Regions from separate parts of the Neobacillus sp. C211 genome, predicted to be linked through region 1. Evidence: predicted binding sites of a transcription regulator. Region 1 holds the regulator's gene; the other holds the start of a gene.
What was found. The regulator Rex, encoded in region 1, represses fermentation and respiration genes when NADH is low (regulators of the CRP and FNR family bind a similar motif). The targets are predictions, from matches to a motif close to TTGTGAAATATTTCACAA.
Positions count from the first base shown of each region.

Region 2: ACSU6B_RS10770 (AtpZ/AtpI family protein) is a predicted target of Rex. The motif match lies at 1,123-1,140, and genes of this name have one in related genera.

Region 1 is NZ_JBPXRO010000052.1:4,693-7,863, reverse strand. It holds gene ACSU6B_RS27690 (NAD(P)-dependent malic enzyme) at 37-1,284, opposite strand; gene ACSU6B_RS27685 (redox-sensing transcriptional repressor Rex) at 1,444-2,100, opposite strand; gene moaC (cyclic pyranopterin monophosphate synthase MoaC) at 2,137-2,634, opposite strand; gene ACSU6B_RS27675 (ABC-F family ATP-binding cassette domain-containing protein) at 2,813-3,171, shown strand, end outside.
Region 2 is NZ_JBPXRO010000009.1:93,781-96,951, reverse strand. It holds gene ACSU6B_RS10775 (S8 family serine peptidase) at 1-919, shown strand, start outside; gene ACSU6B_RS10770 (AtpZ/AtpI family protein) at 1,295-1,519, shown strand; gene ACSU6B_RS10765 (ATP synthase subunit I) at 1,522-1,896, shown strand; gene atpB (F0F1 ATP synthase subunit A) at 1,919-2,632, shown strand; gene atpE (F0F1 ATP synthase subunit C) at 2,707-2,931, shown strand; gene atpF (F0F1 ATP synthase subunit B) at 3,031-3,171, shown strand, end outside.

The sequences.
Region 1 (3,171 bases):
AGATAGTCCTCCCTTAAAAGCTAAATTTTACTCGACCTAAACATGCACTGGTTGTTTTGCTTCTGCTAATGCTGATAGGCGCTGCTTAATTTCCTCAACATTGATAAATCTTTGGGCTACCCCTGTTTCCATTGCAGTATACGCAACCGCGGTTGCTACCTGTGCTGCGACCCGAGGGTCAAATGGATCTGGAATGACATAATCGGCATGGAGCTCATCCTCTGAAATTAATCCAGCAATTGCATAGACCGCAGCAAGCTTCATTTCCTCGTTGATTTCCTTGGCACGGACATCTAAGGCACCGCGGAAAATGCCTGGGAAAGCAAGCACATTATTAACCTGGTTCGGAAAATCAGAACGTCCTGTACCCACTACAAGAGCCCCTGCTTCTTTGGCCGCATCGGGCATAATTTCCGGTACCGGGTTGGCCATGGCAAAGATAATCGGGTCACGGTGCATAGCGCTAACCATTTCCTTTGTAACGGCCCCGGCTGCTGATACCCCCACAAACACATCGGCGTCAATAAGCGCATCCCCTAACGTTCCTTGTTTTTGCTCGCGATTTGTCATTTGCGCCATTTTATCTTTGAATCGATTCATTCCGACTGGACGGCCTTCATAAATAATTCCTTTTGTATCACATAAAATAACATCCTTCACGCCCATATGCAGCAGGAGCTTAACAATCGCTACTCCAGCTGAACCTGCTCCGTTTACCGCAACACGAATATCTTCAATTTTTTTATCCGCTAATTTTAACGCGTTGATTAGACCAGCGGCTGTTACAATCGCGGTTCCATGCTGGTCATCATGAAAAACAGGAATCTCGCAGGCTTTGCGGAGGCGGTCTTCAATTTCAAAGCATTGCGGCGCAGCAATATCCTCCAAGTTCACTCCGCCAAATGTTGGTTCTAGCAGCTTGACGGTTTCTACGATCTGGTCTGTGTCAGTGGTGGCCAAGCAGATGGGAAAGGCGTCAACATCTGCGAACGATTTGAATAACACGGCCTTTCCTTCCATCACAGGCATCGCAGCTTTTGGTCCAATGTTTCCAAGCCCCAGAACCGCTGTCCCATTGGATACAACTGCGACAAGATTGCCCTTCGAGGTATAATCATAGACTTTATTTTCGTCTGCATAAATGTCCAAACATGGCTCTGCCACACCTGGTGAATAGGCTAGGCTTAAATCTTTTGCATTATGTACTGCCACCTTAGAATATATCCCAACCTTGCCTTGGTGTTCCTTGTGCATTTTTAACGCTTCATCTCGTAAAATTGACATTGAATTTCCCCCACTTCCCGGTTAGTAACCGCTTGCATTTCATCTACCTATATCTTAGTGCATAAGAAAGTATTTTTATAGATTATGTAATTAAAAAAAGCAGGGATTTAATCATACAAAAGGCCTTCCACAAATTTTGTGGAAAGCCTTTTTAACTAATTATTCTTCATCTATTTCCACCGTTGGATAATGCTTTAAAAAGTAGACTAGCGATTGAAGCTCCACTGCCAAGTCAATATGATGGACCCTTATTAATGGTGGAACATTTAACCTTGCTGGAGTGAAATTTAAGATTCCTTTTACATTCGCTTTGACCAGTCGATCGGTTATCATTTGTGCGGCAGGAGCCGGAACCGTTAATATCGCCACTGAAATATTAGTTTCTGATAAAACCTTCTCTAAATCATCCATAGGATGAACGGGTACCTCGCGAATCATGGTTCCCATTTTGTCGGGATCCACATCGAAGGCGCATTCTATTTTTGTGTTATTATTTTTTAAAAAGTTATAGTTTAAAAAGGCAGTGCCAAGATTTCCGACTCCTATTAAGGCAACCTTAGTTAATTCATCCTGATCTAAGGTTTTACGAAAGAAGGATATTAAGTAATTAACATTATACCCATAGCCCTTTTTCCCTAACGCACCGAAATAGGAAAAGTCGCGGCGAATCGTTGCTGAGTCTACCTTTACTGCTTCACTCAATTCCGCTGAAGAGACCCTTTGCTTGCCGGAGCTTTGCAGGTTTTTTAGAAATCGGTAATAGAGGGGCAGCCGTTTTGCTGTCGCCTGTGGTATTTTCGTTGTTTCATTACTCATAATCTCCCACACCCCATGAATGGTTTAGTTAAAAATTTATTTAACTCTTTCATCTCTTTTAAAATCACCGTTTTTACCGCCCGTTTTTTCGACAAGATACGTCGGTCCAATTACCATACCTTTATCAACGGCTTTACACATATCATAAACTGTTAAGGCACACGCGGAAGCCGCTGTTAACGCTTCCATTTCTACGCCTGTGCTCCCCTTCGTTTTAACGGCTGCAGCAATATATAATTGATAATTCTCATCCTTATCCTGTTCCCAAGAGAAAGAAATATTAACACCTGTTAATGGAATCGGATGGCACATTGGAATCAAATCCCATGTCTTCTTTGCTGCCATGACAGCTGCTACCTGGGCCACTGCTAAGACATCGCCCTTCTTCATCTCATTATTAGTTATTTTATCATAAATTTCTTTACTAACGGTAATGCTGGAATGAGCAAGCGCCGTACGTGCCGTTTCCGGCTTATCACTGACGTCGACCATTTTTGCTCTGCCTTCTTCATTAAAATGCGTAAATTCTGCCATATAAAAAATCCTCCCATCAAATCATACACTATTTTACCTTATATGTGTGTGAAACTTTGAACTAAATATTACATTTTTTGACGATTTAGGACCCTTACACCGCTAATATGGCGAGCAGTTTATTGCCGACATACCGGGAATAAGGTACACTAATCCTATGTAATAGAGGTGAATGAGAATGATTTTGCTACAGGTTAATCAATTACAAAAATATTATGGTGCTGACCTTATTTTATCGAATATTAAGCTCGAATTACAAACTCGGGACCGTGTTGCTCTTGTTGGACGCAATGGGGCGGGAAAATCGACATTATTGAAGATTATTGCCGGACACTTGTCGCATGATGGCGGAGAAATTATCAAGCCGAAAGAAGTGACAATTGGCTATTTAGCTCAAAATACCGGGTTAGAATCATCATTATCCATATGGGATGAAATGCTGACGGTTTTTGAACCGCTGCGATTAATGGAAAAACAACTCCGCACCCTTGAAGAACAAATGGCTGATCCTCTTGTTTTTGAAGACGGTGGAAAGTA
Region 2 (3,171 bases), on a different contig from region 1:
CTATTTGTCGCTTCAAGGAACGAGTATGGCGGCGCCTCACGTTGCTGGGGCCTGCGCATTAATTAAGCAGGCCCATCCGGACTGGACACCCGAACAAATCAAAGCGGCCCTGATGAACACGGCAAAACCGCTCGCAAAGTCTAATAGTGTTGACCGTACGGCGATCATCCCGAACGGAGCCGGACGTAAGACCACTACCATCAACGGCCGAACCCTTGGGACACAGAGGGAACCCGCCTACTACCGCACCTTTGAACAGGGGGCAGGCAGAATCCAGGTCGACGAAGCAATCCAAGCCACCACACTCGTCACACCGAGCAGTATCCGGTTTGGGAAATTTACGGAACAGAGTGACGTCCATAAAGCCTATCTGCATGTCGAAAATACAAGCCAGCAAGACCAGCGGTATTCGTTTGATATCCCGCCATATGTCGAGGGACTGGAATGGAGGCTGCCGCTTTCGTTTACGCTCGAACCTCAGCAAACAAAGGACATAACGGTCGAGTTAACGGTGGACCCGCAGGTGTTTAAAGGGAAAATTCATGACGGGTATCTCCGCTTGCAGGCGGGCGGGGCAACGGTTCGCATTCCCTATCTCTATGTTTTAGAAGAACCGGACTATCCACGGGTTATGGGCTTTGATTTTGCCGAAGGCGACAAACCAGGGCAGTACCGCTATGAGGTGTATTTGCCAGGCGGGGCGGAGGAATTTGGGATTGCCTTGTTTAACCCGGAGGATTATCGGTTTGTCGGCTATTTAGATACGATTACCAATGTGAAAAAGGGACTTGTTCGCAAGGAAATCCCAGACGACCAGCTTCCAGCAAACGGGACCTATTTAGTAAAGGTTTTTGCCAAAAAGGCCAGCAAAGAGGACCATATCCAACGGATGATCACGATTGAGAGGAAAGAAAACTAAATAGCAATTTTAAGAAAAGACCTTGTCTATACCAAGACATGGTCTTTTTAACAAAATCATAATAAAAGTTCATAATATTGTACCATTAGTATAATTATAATTGTTCACAAAATAGACACAAAATGAACAAAATTCCTTCACAATTTACTCTACAATAAGATTGTTGAGTAAATTCCAAATTGGAAAATACTTTAGGAAATAGTTTGTGGCATAATTCACGTAATTTCATTGACATTGACAGGGTGCTATTGTATGCTAACTAAGGGTGTAAATGATAGGGTTTTCATGTAAATAAATCTATCTAAAGATAGTATTTAGGCTATGGAATTTACTTTTTGCCCGATTGACATTCTCTCAGAGTGAGGATGTGTTATAATGCGTAAAAACAACCGCAACCCATTACAAGCTATGGCTTTAATGTCCGCAATCGTCTCCCAATTAGTAGGTTCCATTCTAATAGGTATTTTCTCAGGCAGATGGCTGGATCAGCATTGGGGTACCGAACCAATTTTCTTAATAATCGGACTGCTTATAGGTCTTGGAGCGGGTACCTATTCCATGCTTCTTTCAATCCGCCATTTCTATTCAGGAGATAAATAACTATGCCAGATTTCAGAGTAATGTTCAACAGGCAGCGCAAATGGATTTTTTACTTGTTGTCCATTTATGTTCTAGGCTGGGGCTTCACCTCGTACCAAACCATATTTCTAGGGCTGATTCTTGGGACATGCTTTAGTTATCTAAATCTTTGGATACTAGTTAGAAAGACGGAAAGCTTTGATAAAAAGGTAACAGAGGGCAAAAAGCCCAAGTCCTTAGGTTCACTTTCGAGGATGGCTGTGGCGGGAATTGCTGCGTTAATCGCATTAAGATACCCAGAGCAATTCGATATGATTAGTTTAGTGATAGGATTAATGACATCCTATATTGTCATTATGATAGATTATTTTTACCATGCATTGCATGTACATAAATGAAGCGGAAGCGAGGTGAGTTTACATGCATCATGAGGTTCCAGAGTTTAAATTTATGGGCCTTTGGTTTAACGGCGCAAATATGCTGATGATCACAGTAGCAAGTCTAATTGTTTTCCTAATTGCTGTCATTTCCACACGAAAGCTGGCAATGAAACCTACAGGGATGCAAAACTTTTTTGAATGGGTAATGGACTTTGTTAAAGGGATCATCAACAGCACGATGGATTGGAAAGATGGCGGGAGATTCCACATCCTTGGGATTACATTAATTATGTATGTTTTTGTATCCAATATGTTAGGTCTTCCATTTGCGATTGTGGTGGATGAAAAGCTATGGTGGAAATCACCAACAGCCGATCCAATCATCACTTTAACACTAGCAGTTATGGTTCTGGCGCTATCCCATTATTATGGCGTCAAGCTAAAAGGTGTCAAAGGCTATGCAGAAGGTTTCTTCAGTCCAATGAAATTCTTATTCCCATTGAAGATCATTGAAGAATTTGCCAATACGCTGACTCTTGGTCTGCGTCTATATGGTAACATTTACGCGGGTGAGTTGCTTCTATCACTATTAGCAACAGGCTTAGCACATCAAGGAATAGCTGGTACCATTGCAGCTGTGCCGCTAACATTGGTATGGCAAGGGTTCTCGATTTTCGTTGGTACGATTCAAGCTTATATTTTCACAATGTTAACAATGGTTTACTTGGCTCATAAAGTGAGTCACGACCATTAATAATACACCGTTCATTTTTATGAACAAAATAAAAAATTAATTGATGTTTTATACATTTAAGGAGGAAAAAAGTAATGACAGGATCAATTGGTGTTTTAGCAGCAGCAATCGCAATCGGTTTAGCAGCAGTAGGTGCAGGTATTGGTAACGGTCTTATCGTAGGTCGTACAGTAGAAGGTATCGCTCGTCAACCTGAACATCGTGGTTTGCTTCAAACAACTATGTTTATCGGGGTTGCGTTAGTAGAAGCATTACCGATTATCGGTGTAGTTATCGCGTTCATGGTATTAAACCGATAATAGTAGAAAAATTCCAGATGGCGATGATCAACAAATCCTCGCCATTCATTTATGTGTTTTTGCTATCGTTAAGCAACTCTTGAAAGGAGTGAACCGAGGGTGTTAACAAACAGTTTAGTATTAGCCACTGCTGCTGAAGGCGGCGGCCACATTAATACTGGAGATATTTTCTTCCAGCTTATCGTTTTTCTAGTATTGTTAGCCTTGCTCAAAAAGTTTGCATGGGGTCCATTAATGGGC